3 regions of the Mesorhizobium sp. M0771 genome follow, and region 2 is predicted to be linked to each of the others. Evidence: riboswitches for the same ligand, from Rfam matches in the RefSeq annotation. Region 2 holds a riboswitch; each other region holds the start of a gene.
What was found. Region 2 has a riboswitch for cobalamin ahead of NKI05_RS03690 (DUF1636 family protein). Riboswitches for the same ligand answer to the same signal wherever they lie in the genome.

Region 1 (4,244 bases), on a different contig from region 2:
GCATATTCACGGCCGACATGCGCCAGCCGGTAGCTCACCACACGGTGAGGAAGGAGAAGGCTCAGGCCTGCACTTTCTTCCGGAGCGCGCGCGCTGCAGCGACCATGTTCATGAGGGCAGGGCGGACCTCCTCCCATTTGCGTGTTTTGAGGCCACAGTCCGGGTTTACCCACAGTTGGCCGTCGGACAGTCGCTCGCGTGCAAGCATGATTAGGTCCGAAATCTCGCCGACCTCCGGGACACGTGGTGAGTGAATGTCATAGACGCCGGGACCGATTTCGTTCGGATATTTGGTGCTCGTGAAGGCGTCCAGCAGTTGCATGTTCGAGCGCGACGTCTCAATCGAAATGACATCGGCATCCATTTCAGCAATTGCGTCGATGATCTCGTTGAACTCCGAATAGCACATGTGGGTATGGATTTGAGTCGCGTCCTTTACACCCGTTGAAACGATCCGGAAGCATTCGACAGCCCATTCGAGATAGACATTCCAGTCGGACTGGCGCAGTGGCAATCCTTCGCGAAACGCGGCCTCATCGATCTGGATCATCCTTGCGCCGGACCTTTCGAGATCCGTGACTTCGTCGCGGATGGCGAGCGCGATCTGGCGGCAGGCTTCGGAGCGGGGTACGTCGTCGCGAACAAAGGACCAGTTGAGAATGGTGACTGGGCCCGTGAGCATTCCCTTCACGGGCTTTTCCGTAAGCGACTGGGCGAATTGCCACCAGCGCACCGTCATCGGATTGCGCCTCGATACGTCCCCGAAGATGATGGGGGGACGCACGTAGCGCGACCCATAGCTTTGTACCCAGGCATGCTGGGTGAAGGCGAAGCCGGACAGCTGCTCGCCGAAATGCTGTACCATGTCGTTTCGTTCGAACTCACCGTGCACCAGCACGTCCAGCCCGATCTCTTCCTGCCAACGAATTGCTGACTCGATCTCCTTCTTCAGGAAAATCTCGTAGTCGACATAACTGAGCTGGCCCTTCGCATGAGCGGACCGCGCGCGGCGTACCTGCGGCGTCTGCGGGAAGGACCCGATTGTCGTCGTCGGGAACGGCGGCAGCCCGAGCGTGCCGGCCTGGACTCTGGAGCGCTCGCCAAAAGCGCTCTCTCGTCGTTTCATGCTATGGTCAATGCTGGCGATCCGCCCCTCAACAAGCGGATCATGGATCTTCGTGGACGTCAAGCGAGTGGCGGCAGCCTCGGCAGTCGCTTTCAACGCGCCTGCCACCGCATCCCTGCCTTGGGACAGGGCCCGGGCCAGCAAGACCAGCTCGTCGGTCTTCTGGGCCGCGAAGGCGAGCCACGACCTGATGTCGGCCTCGAGTTCCGTCTCCATGCGCAGGTCAATCGGCACATGCAGCATCGAGCAAGAAGGCGCGATTTCGACGCGGTCCAAGGGCCAGCCGGCGACGATCGGTTTGATGCGGTCGAGAATGGCGGGCAGGTTCGCACGCCAGACGTTGCGGCCATCGATCAAGCCAAGCGAGAGCACCAGATCCTTCGGAGCGAGCCGACCCACCGTTTCCAGCTGCTCGGGAGCGCGCACGAGATCAATATGCAGCCCGGCCAGGGGCAGAGAAACCGCGGTTTCGAGATTGTCTCCCAGCGACCCGAAATACGTAGCCAGCATGATCTTCAGCTCGGGCGCGGCTTTCGACAGCTGGCCATAGGCGAATTCGAACGCAGCTTGTTCGTTCGGGTTCAGATCGAGGACAAGCGCTGGCTCATCGATCTGCACCCAGTCGGCTCCCGACAGCTTCAGCCTCTGCAGGACTTGCTCGTAAACGGGCAGCAGCCGCGGTAGGAGCGCGATGGGACCGAACCCTTCGGCAGGCGATTTCGCCAGCTTGAGGAAGGTGATGGGTCCAAGGATGACTGGGCGTGTGTGAATGCCGAGAGCTTTAGCCTCGAGGAAGTAATCGACCGGCTTCGATGACGAGAGGGCGAACGTCTGATCATCATCGAGTTCCGGCACAATGTAGTGGTAGTTGGTGTCAAACCACTTGGTCATTTCCATCGCGGTTACACCAGGTCCATGAGCCTCCTCCTGGTGACCAGCGTGTCTACAATCCTCGGTCTGAGCCGGGTTGCCGCGCGCCATTGCGAAGTAGATGTCAAGTGGGACCTCGCCGCTATTCCAGCCGTAACGGGATGGAACGGCGCCGACCATGGCTGCGGTGTCGAGCACATGGTCGTAAAGCGAGAAGTCGTTCGACGGGATTTTCGATACGCCGCGATCGCGCTGCTCCTCCCAGCTAGCGGCACGGAGCGCCTTCGCCATCGTGAGAAGATCACTAGCGGACGATGTTCCGGACCAGTAGCTTTCAAGCGCGAATTTCAGTTCTCGCCGACGACCGAATCGCGGCACGCCGAGCGTTGCTACCGGAATTCGCTGAGAGACAGTCATGTCATACCCCGTTGATTGGGGCGTCGGTGACAAGGAAGACGCTAGCAGGCCGGCACCAACGCCGGGTTGCAGCGGCCACCGAGACACCCCGCCCGTGGACGTAATTCGCCGTGGCAGGTCTCCTGGCTCGCGGGGTCACTACCCGTCTTCCCGAGGGTATTCGCCTCGGTGACATGAGTGGGGTTGACTCGCCGCTAACAGTTGCGGGGGCAGCGCCGGCATCGCACCGGCTTCCCTCTTAGCTTCGCTGCGGCAGCGCCGCACGCGAAGAACCACGACACGCAGACAATCACAACAATCCGCTCTCTTGTCAATGACGCATAACGAAATGTTTATGTCGTTATGCGATCGCGCTTTTACGCTTGTCTAACATTGTGAAATATTCAGTCGCCCATTGGCGGCGCTGCTGCGCTGCCACCATTGTCCAACTAATGGATTCCTGTCGGGCTGCGACATCCCTCGCAGGGTCGCCCATGAAGGATTTCGGACAAGACTTCAAGCGCGTGACAACGTCGTTAGAATGCAGAAGATCGCAGCGAGCTTTGACACAGTTCCGCCACTGCGATGATCGCGTCAGTAGGGCGGCTGGTTAGTTGCCGCGCATCTACAGCAACCCAGCCCGTTCCGCCTCGCGGCGCAAATTCTGCCTTGGCCTTGGGCCGATCTGCTGGATCACCAGGCCGGCCGCCAGCGAGCCAAGGTCGCCGCAATCCTTCAGGCTGCGCCCGCTCGTATAGCCATAGAGGAAACCGGCGGCGTAGAGGTCGCCGGCGCCGGTGGTGTCGACCAGCTCGCGGATCGTAGTCGCCTGAATGGTGACGGTCTCGTCGCCGCGCACGATCACCGAGCCTTTTTCCGAGCGGGTGACGGCGGCAATCTTGCAGTCCTTGCGGATCGCCGCCAGCGCCTCGTCGAAGGATTTGGTCTGGTAGAGCGACTTGATCTCGTGGCTGTTGGCAAAGACGATGTCGACGGTGCCCGAGCGCATCAACTCGAGGAACTCGTCGCGGTAGCGGTCGACGCAGAACGAATCCGACAACGTCATCGACACTTCGCGTCGGGCCGCGTGTGCGAGCTTCGCCGTCTGCCGGATCGCCTCCTTGGCGCGCGGCGGATCCCACAGATAGCCCTCGAAATAGGTGACCTTGGCGCCCGACGCCTTGTCGGCCTCGACGTCTTCCGGCCCGAGTTCGATGCAGGCGCCGAGATAGGTGTTCATCGAACGCTCGCCGTCGGGGGTGACGAAGATCATCGAGCGCGCCGTCGGCGGCTGTCCCTCGAGCGGCCTGGTGTCGAAGGCAACGCCCTGGGCATGGATGTCGTGGGCGTAGATTTCGCCGAGCGGGTCGTTCGACACCTTGCCGAAGAAGGCGGCGCGGCCGCCGAAGCTGGCGACGCCGGCCGCCGTATTGCCCGCGCTGCCGCCGGAGGCCTCGATCGCCGGGCCCATGCGGCTGTAGAGCAGCTCGGCGCGCCTGGTGTCGATGAGGTTCATCGCACCCTTGATGATGCCGTTGGTCTCGAGGAATTCCTCGTCGCACTGGGCGATGATGTCGACAATGGCATTGCCGATGCAAAGCACGTCATAATCGGGCATCAATGTCTCCGCCAAAAAACCCGAGCCGCTTCTCGCCACGCCTGCCAGGCGTGGGTCTGCCCGGTGGGAATGGGCTTTTCCAATCCGTTCGCCGGTCTCACGGGGCGGCGAGTCCTGCCTCGCGACGCAATTCGTCTGCCCTGTCTGTCTTCTCCCAGGTGAAATCAGGCTCTTCACGGCCGAAATGGCCATAGGTCGCTGTATTGCGGTATATAGGGCGTAAGAGATCAAGCA
Region 2 (4,244 bases):
CCGCGCCCACGGCATCGCCACATCAGGCGATTTGCGCGACTATTTCCGCCTGTCGCCGGCCGACATGAAGGGCCGGTTGGAGGAACTGGTCGAACTGGGCGAGTTGCTGCCGGTACGCGTCGAAGGCTGGGACAAGCCGGCTTACCTCTATAAGGACGCCCGCCTGCCGCGAAAGACCGAGGCCCGCGCCTTGCTGGCGCCCTTCGATCCGGTGGTCTTCGAGCGAGCGCGCACCGAGCGTCTCTTCGATTTCCGCTACCGCATCGAGATCTACACCCCGGCCGACAAGCGGCAATATGGCTATTACGTGCTGCCTTTCCTGCTCGGCGACAAGATCGTCGCCCGCGTCGACCTCAAGGCCGACCGGCCTGCGAGTGTCTTACGCGTCCACGCCGCCTATGCCGAAGCAGGCGCACCGCCTGAGACCACCGCACAGCTTTTCGAGGAACTAAAGCAGATGCAGGGCTGGCTTGGACTTGAGCGCATCGAAGTGACGCCCGCCGGCGATTTGGGGCCGGCATTGGCTAGCGAGAGAGATGGCCAACCCTTGCAGCGTCTGTCATAGACGCCTCAATAAGCCTCGTAGGTTGTGCAATGGCATCGGACAAAGTGCTCGACATGATCCATGGCGCCCTCATTGCGCATGGAATAGATGCAGTCCGCAGAGATAGGGACGTCATGCTCCAATCGAAGCAGCTTCGGTTTGAGGCGGAGGTGTTCGAGACGAGTTCTGACCGGCTGGTCCTGGAAATCTACATTTTTTCTCCGCTGCTTGATGTTCAGCCGGTCATTGAATCCTTTGCTGGCTTCGGCGACACGCGCGAACAGGAACTGAACCAGGCGTTTGAAAAGTTTCTCCGTGGTGTTTTCCATGTGGCCATTGAGGGACTGGCCGATCACGTCTGCGAGAACATGCAGGCCGAAATAGAGCTTTGGCAGCGAAGCAGCGCCAGTTGGAAGATCTGGCGAAAAGATGCCCGCTGGAAAATCTATAGCGGCCCGGTCATTTCCCAGGCCACAACCGAGCTATGCTCGCTGACACCAGGCTATCCAGCATTCTGTGCCAAGCTGGAAAAGCTGTTCACAGCTTCGGTACCCCCCGGAAGCCATTTTGTCCGGACCTTTCTGGCAGGCTTGAAGGGCACGCTGATTAGTGCCGAAGTCCTTCTGGACAACGCGGTTTGGCATGAGGGACAGAATCTGGCTGTCGGTCATGACTGGGACTATGGCGATGGCTATCAAGCTATCCGACAGGTCATCCTGGCACTGCCGGAACCGGGACATGACAGCCCCTGCCGACATCGCCATGTCGTAGCCGTGCGTTGACACCGCCGCCCGCAAAAGCCTAAATCCGCTGCAGACGGTCCCCTGCCCGCAACGGCAAGGGCCAAGAGGGAATGCGGTGCGGGACGAAAATCCCAAATCCGCGGCTGTCCCCGCAACTGTAAGCGAAGAGCCAAGGCCGAAAGCCACTGGGTAACACCGGGAAGGCGGCTAACCAAGGCGATGACCCGCGAGCCAGGAGACCTGCCGTCTGAGACAAAGTATCCGATCGCCTGGCGGGTTTCCGGGCAAGGAGCACGGTTTTTGGACCAGAACAGCAGTTTTTCGGCTGGCACAGCGGACATTGCGTCCGGGGACAACGACGCCCTGACCGGCGTGACCGTCATCGTCTGCGCCTCCTGCCGCGATGAGACCGGTTCCGACGCCCATCCGCGCGCCGGCGAATTGCTGGCTGAGGACACACGCCGCGCCGCTGCCGGCGATATCCGGGTCCGCACCGCCGAATGTCTCGGCAATTGCAAGCGCCGCCTCAGCGCCGCGATCCTGCGTGATGGCTGCTGGAGCTATGTCTTCGGCGATCTGGCCCCAACCAGCGGCGCCGACCTCGTCACCGGCGCAAAGCTCTTCGCGACTTCGACCGACGGCCTCATCCCGTGGCGCGGCCGGCCCGATAGCCTCAAGCGCGGCCTCGTTGCCCGCATCCCACCCCTCGACATGCTGAAGGACTGACCATGAACGCTCCAAATCCGGCCGGCAATCTCTCCCGTGTTCCCTGCACCGTCGTCACCGGCTTCCTCGGCGCCGGCAAGACGACGCTGGTCCGCCATCTCCTGGAAAACGCCGGTGGCAAGCGCATTGCCATCATCGTCAACGAGTTCGGTGACATCGGCATCGACGGGGAAATCCTGAAAGGCTGCGGCATCGACACCTGCCCCGAGGAAAACATCCTCGAACTGGCCAATGGCTGCATCTGCTGCACGGTCGCCGACGATTTCGTGCCCGCCCTCGACAAGATCCTCGCGCTGACACCTAAGGTTGACCACATCCTGATCGAGACCTCGGGCCTGGCTCTGCCCAAGCCGCTGGTCCAGGCGTTCCAGTGGCCAAGCGTGAAGAGCCGGGTGACCGTCGATGGCGTCATTGCCGTGGTAGACGGCCCGGCGCTGGCCGAGGGCCGCGTTGCCAACGATATGGACGCCCTGCAGGCACAGCGCGCTCAGGACGAGACGCTCGACCACGACGATCCGGTCGAAGAAGTCTTCGAAGACCAGATCGCCTGCGCCGATTTGATCATCCTGTCGAAGAGCGATTTGATGGATTCAGCCGGTTCGGCCCGCGCCAACACCATCATCAATGAGCATTCCGCCCGCGCGGTAAAAATCGTGCCGACCGCGCATGGCAAGGTCGACCCGTCGGTGCTGCTTGGCCTCGGTCTCGCCGTCGAAGACGACATCGAGAACCGCAAGTCGCACCATGACGGCGCCTTCGACCACGAGCATGACGATTTCGACACCTTCATCGTCGACATCCCCTCGATCGCCAATCCGGACGAACTGGCCAGGCGCGTCGCTACGGTGGCCGAGGAAGAGAATGTGCTGCGCGTGAAAGGCTTCGTCGATGTCGGCGGCAAGCCGATGCGGCTTTTGCTGCAGGCCGTCGGCTCGCGCGTCAATCATTACTATGACCGCGCCTGGGCGGCTGAGGACGACCGCCGCTCCCGTCTTGTCGTCATTGGCCTGAAGGGGCTGAACCGCCCGGCGATCGAGCGTATACTCGCCGGCTGATCTCAGGAGCCATTCCAGGAAAAGTGTGAAACGGTTTTCCCACAGGAATTGCGTAAAAACAAGGAGATAGAGCGGTTCGCCGTTTCCGTGAAACGGTGAAACGCGCTAAGCCGCGATGCACATACTCACCACGACCTCCGCCTCGCTCGACGATCTCGCCGAACCGGTTGATCTCCGGCAGACGCCGGCGGATATCGTGGCGCTGTCCTTCACCGACAGCGACCTCGCCGGCCTCGCTGCGGCCTGGAAGGCCGATGCCGTCCGCCTGCCGTCGATGCGGTTGGCGGCGCTGCGCGACCTGCGCCATCCCATGTCCGTGGACCTCTGGATCGACAGCGTCGCCCGCCACGCCAAGGTGATTTTGGTGCGCATCCTCGGCGGCTACGACTGGTGGCGCTATGGCTGCGACCAGCTTGCCGCGACTGCCCGTGCGAACGGCATCAAGCTGGCGCTGCTGCCGGGCGAGAGCCACGACGAGGATCTCAGGCTGATCGAAGCCTCGACGCTGCCGCGCGAGGATCTGGACGGCCTGCTTGGTTATTTCCGCGAGGGTGGCCCGGAGAATATGACGGCGCTGGTGCAGCGGCTGGCGGGGTTGGCTGGGTCGGATGCGGCGGTTGCAGAGCCGGTCAGCGTGCCGAAAGCTGGCTACTACGAGCCAGGCCGCGGCGTCGTAGGCAAGTTGGATTTGGCCGATGTCGGCGTTCCTTCACACCCCCCTCTGTCCTGCCGGACATCTCCCCCGCAAGGGGGGAGATCAGCCGGCGCGGACCTCGGCACTTTTTCTGCCCAGTCGATAATAGATTCCTCTGCAACATCCCCGATTGGCGAAAGCGTCGATGACAGCGCAATCTCCCCCCTTGCGGGGGAGATGTCCGGCAGGACAGAGGGGGGTGGGCGGGAACTCGGCGCAGACAACATCAACCTTCCCATCATCCCCATCCTATTCTACCGCTCGATGCTGCTGGCCGCCGATGTCGCGCCAATCGATGCCCTCTTTGATGCACTCCGCCAGCGCGGCATGAGACCGATCCCGATCTTCGTCTCCAGCCTCAAAGACCCGACCTCCCTGGCCTTCGTCGGAACCGCGCTGGCCACGCTCAAGCCCACCGCCATCATCACCGCAACCGCCTTCGCTTCCGGTGCCGAACCCGGCGTCGAAACGCTCTTCGACCG
Region 3 (4,244 bases), on a different contig from region 2:
ACCGTTGCGGCGAAGTCGACCGGCTCAAGCCTCGATTTCGAGCGCCGACAATGGTTTCGAGCAGCAGGCAAGGATAAAACCGTCATCGATCTCGTGGTCGAGGATGCCGCCATTGTGGCTCATCTCGACTTCGCCGGAGACCTTCTTCACCTTGCAGGTGCCGCACAGGCCGAACTCGCAGGCGGCGGGAATCCGCACGCCCGAGCTGCGCGCGGTCTGCAGCACGGTCTGGCCGGCGACGCAGCCGGCGTCGACCTCCGAAAGCGAGAAGCGGATCGGCGTCACGGCTTCGACAGGTACAGCGATGCCGTCCTCGACCGGGGAGGCAAACGGCGCCGGAATTTCCTCCACCACAGGCGCGGCAAAGCTCTCCTGATGGTATTTCGTCATGTCGAAGCCGGCGGCATCCAGCATGCCGCGCACGGCGCGCATGAACGGATCGGGGCCGCAGCAGAAGATTTCGCGCTCGCGGAAGTCCGGAGCCAGCAAGGGCAGCCGGATCGCATCGATGCGGCCCATATGGCCGTACCAGCCTTCGCGGCTGGAACGTTCCTCGATCATGAAGCCGAGCGACAGGCCGGGCATATGGCCGCCGAGCAGTTCGAGTTCCTTGCGGAAGATGATCTCTTCGGCACGCCGCGCGCAGTTGACGAAACCGACATCGGTCCATGGCGCGCAGTCGTTCAGCCAGCGCAGCATCGACATCATCGGCGTCACGCCGGAGCCGGCGGAAATGAACAGGTATTTGGCCGCCGGGTGGCTGTGCAACGAGAAGTCGCCGGCCGGTCCGTAGGCCTTGACATGCGAACCGGGCACCAGATGGTCGAACATCCAGCGCGTGCCGATGCTGCCGGCCTGCGCCTTGATCGTCACCGCGATCGAAAACGGCCGCGATGGCGACGACGACAGCGTGTAGGTGCGCATCAGCGGCCCGTCCGGTGTCGGCAGTTCCAGCGTCAGGAACTGGCCCGGCTTGTAGCGGAACCAGGTCTGGTTGTCGGAGCGGAAGGTGAAGGTCTTGACGTCGGGCGCCTCGTCGCTGACGCCGATCACTTCCAGCACCTGCAGCCTATCGTTCCACGGCGCCATCTGGTCAAGATGGCGATAGAGCCCAAGATCCGTCATCGCATTCATCCTCTGGTCCCTCTTCGCCTGCTCCAGCTCACGCGACGCTGCGTAGCGCCGGCCGGCCGCCTTCGGCAAGGCGCGGGCCGATGAAGGCCGCGTACCATTCGACGAACTGGATCACGCCGCCCTCGTGCAGCTCCGAATAGGGGCCGGGCTCATAGGCCGGAGACAGGATGCCAAAGGCGTTTTCCTCGACGATGCGGCGGTCCTGGTCGTTGGTCTCGGTCCAGACATGGGTGAGCTCCTCAAGGTTGTAGTCGACCCCCTCGACCGCATCCTTGTGCACCAGCCACTTGGTCGTCACCGCGGTTTCGGTGGCGCTGATCGGCAGCACCCGGAAGGTGACCGCATGGTCGATCAGTATGTGGTTCCAGGTCGTCGGATAGTGGTAGTGCATCAAGGTGCCGATGCGGTCGGCGGCAACAGTGTCGGACAGGTTCTTCGTCACCGCGCGCTTTCCGGACATCGTGTAGCTGACGGCATCGCGCAGCAGCGGCGCGCGGGTGGCGCGGTATTGCCCGGCCGGATCGATGCGGAACTTGCTCGGCAGGCCCGCCGCCTCGCATTTCGCCCAGTGCGCCAGCATCTCCGGATCGCTGTCGGCGCCCTGCACGCCGGTCACCGTCGGCGCTTCGGGGAATGTCTTGCACAGCTCTGGATGATTGCCGGCGCAGTGATAGCATTCGCGGTTGTTTTCCCAGACCAGCTTCCAGTTGCCCTTCTCGATGATGGTGCTCTCGAAGGCGACCTTGGCTTCATTCAGCCGGTGCGGCTTGAGGTAGGGCTCTATCATGGCGCGCATCGGGGCAAAGTCGGCAGGTTCTTTTGCCAGGCAGATGAAGATGTAGCCGCCGACGCTCTCGCAGGCGACGGGCTTCAGGCCGAACTGGCTCTTGTCGAAACCGTCGGCCATCTGGCGGGCAAACAGCAGCCGGCCGTCAAGCTCGTAGGTCCACTGGTGATAGGGGCAGACAAGCTTTGCCGCCATGCCCTTCTCAGTGTTGCAGACACGGCTGCCGCGATGGCGGCAGGAATTGTGAAAGGCGTTGATGTTGCCCTTCTGGTCGCGGACCAGCACCACCGGATAATCGCCGATCTGCACGGTGATATAGCTGCCGGGCTTCGGCAGTTCGCAATCATGGCCGATGAACAGCCAGTCGCGATACCAGATAAGCTCCATGTCGAGCTTGAAATAGTCCGGGTCGGTGTAGAAGGGCTGTTCCAGCGAAAAGCCTTGCTTGCGGCCGTTCAGGAGCCTCAGCATGTCGTTGCGCGTATCCATAGTTCTGTCCTCGTGGTTTAAGGACTGAACTTGGTGGTGATGGAGGAAGGATCGGACGCAGGCCGGCGCGGCGCCGGACATGCACTATCCACCTCTTGACCGCCCACCGCGATCAGTCGAGTCTATGCATCTCGGGCTGGTTTCCGGGCTCTGGAGTTGTCCTTGCGGACCATCGCGACACCTTCCCAGGCTGCTGCCCAGTGGTCTCCCGTTGCGACTTCAACTCCACCACCGTTGCGGGGGCAGCGCCGGATTCTGACCGGCTTCCCAATTCTCCGCTGCGTCGTCACGAAGCGGCACCTGAGATGCGATCATCTAATCACGGCAGCGATCGCGACGTCGGCATGAAAGCGACATCATATCCATGCGGCGCGACACGCGCGGCATACGCCCCGCCGACCACCGAAGGGCTGAGATCCTGTCTTGCGGCGCTATCATCGCCGTTTCGAATCGCTGCGGATCCAGTTCCGATCGGGGGCAAAAAGGGCTCAACGGTATCGAAAAGTTACTATTAGCAATCTCTAATCGAACCGAACGGTTCGTTTCTGTTGACAATGCGTGCAGGACGGTGTGAACGACGGCCCGGAAACCGACACCGGAGCGAACCACTCGGTTCGACATAAGCAACTGAAAACAATGCGATAAATGACCATAGAGGAACTTCCTGGCACAATTTCAAGGTGCAGGACCGTGGTCCACACGGAACAACTTCGTGATTGGAAACCAGCCTATGGCTTTCCCACATCGGGGCTGTCCGAACGACGCGAATTCCTCCCAAGACACGCCGCTAGACGGCCAGACAAACTGGAGTACTAAAAATGAAAAAGATCATCCTCACTGCCGCAGCCGTTTTGGCGATCACCGGCAGCGCCTTCGCCGGTAGCGACAATTACGGTTCCAATGGTGCGAACCAGCCAGCCGTCTCGGTCGACAGCTCGTATACGGCTTCCATTCAGAAGCCGGCGCACGCTGACAAGCAGCCTGTCGTTCAGGGCGCCGACCGCGACCTCTACGGCAATCGCTGATCCCGACCAAAGAAGGGCGGCTAACCCGTCGCTCTCGGGATCCCAAAAAATTCAGGAGTATTGAAATGAAAAAGATCATCCTTGCTGCCGCCGCCGTTTTGGCCATCTCCGGCAGCGCTTTCGCCGGCAGCGACAACTACGGTTCGAACGGCGCCAACCAGCCTGCGATTACGTCGACCGATAGTGGCCATACGGCTTCGGTTGAGAAGTCGGCTCCAGCCGAGCAGGCGCCTGCCCACGGTGCCGACCGTAACCTTTTCGGCCGCTAAAAGCCGGTTTCCAGCACGTGGCGGGCTTATCCGCTGCAGCTGGCGGCATCAGAAAAATTCAGGAGACTAAAATGAAGAAGATCGTTCTTGCCACCGCAGCCGTTCTGGCTATTTCGAGCGCTGCCTTTGCCGGCAGCGACAATTATGGCTCCAATGGCGCCAACCAGCCGGCCGCTGCCGTCGACACCACCCGCACTTCGTCGACCGGCACCAACTCGGCGGTCTACAAGCTGCTGAACTCGTCGAACGACCAACAGAAGTTCGTTCCTCAGAGCAGCGACAGGGATCGGTTCGGCAACAACTAACAGCCGAAGCTTAAAAAAAGAGCGGCGGGCCTGGCCCGCCGCTCTTTTTTCATGCCTGTACGACGCAGCTATCTCAAGCCGCCTTCACTTCCACCGGCTTGAGCGAGAAGGAGTGCCCATCGGCGTCGAAGATGTGCAGGTCCCCGGCATCCGCGGTCAGTCGCAGCTTTGCCCCGCGCTTGACCTCGACATTGCCGGGCAGCTTGGTCACCAACGGCAGGTCAGCGCGGCCGAT

Region 1: linked by a shared signal. The riboswitch ahead of metE (5-methyltetrahydropteroyltriglutamate--homocysteine S-methyltransferase) and the one ahead of NKI05_RS03690 (DUF1636 family protein) in region 2 are both predicted to bind cobalamin.
Region 3: linked by a shared signal. The riboswitch ahead of NKI05_RS20415 (aromatic ring-hydroxylating oxygenase subunit alpha) and the one ahead of NKI05_RS03690 (DUF1636 family protein) in region 2 are both predicted to bind cobalamin.

The regions. Positions count from the first base shown of each region.
Region 1 is NZ_JAMYPC010000025.1:33,636-37,879, forward strand. It holds gene metE (5-methyltetrahydropteroyltriglutamate--homocysteine S-methyltransferase) at 62-2,413, opposite strand; cobalamin riboswitch at 2,509-2,705, opposite strand; gene NKI05_RS28060 (adenosine kinase) at 3,018-4,010, opposite strand; gene metK (methionine adenosyltransferase) at 4,108-4,244, opposite strand, start outside.
Region 2 is NZ_JAMYPC010000002.1:31,746-35,989, reverse strand. It holds gene NKI05_RS03700 (winged helix-turn-helix domain-containing protein) at 1-565, shown strand, start outside; gene NKI05_RS03695 (DUF6348 family protein) at 595-1,326, shown strand; cobalamin riboswitch at 1,345-1,549, shown strand; gene NKI05_RS03690 (DUF1636 family protein) at 1,588-2,013, shown strand; gene cobW (cobalamin biosynthesis protein CobW) at 2,016-3,068, shown strand; gene cobN (cobaltochelatase subunit CobN) at 3,184-4,244, shown strand, end outside.
Region 3 is NZ_JAMYPC010000013.1:168,284-172,527, forward strand. It holds gene NKI05_RS20410 (FAD-binding oxidoreductase) at 25-1,125, opposite strand; gene NKI05_RS20415 (aromatic ring-hydroxylating oxygenase subunit alpha) at 1,163-2,410, opposite strand; cobalamin riboswitch at 2,528-2,729, opposite strand; gene NKI05_RS20420 (DUF680 domain-containing protein) at 3,229-3,435, shown strand; gene NKI05_RS20425 (DUF680 domain-containing protein) at 3,501-3,704, shown strand; gene NKI05_RS20430 (DUF680 domain-containing protein) at 3,776-4,009, shown strand; gene NKI05_RS20435 (ABC transporter ATP-binding protein) at 4,083-4,244, opposite strand, start outside.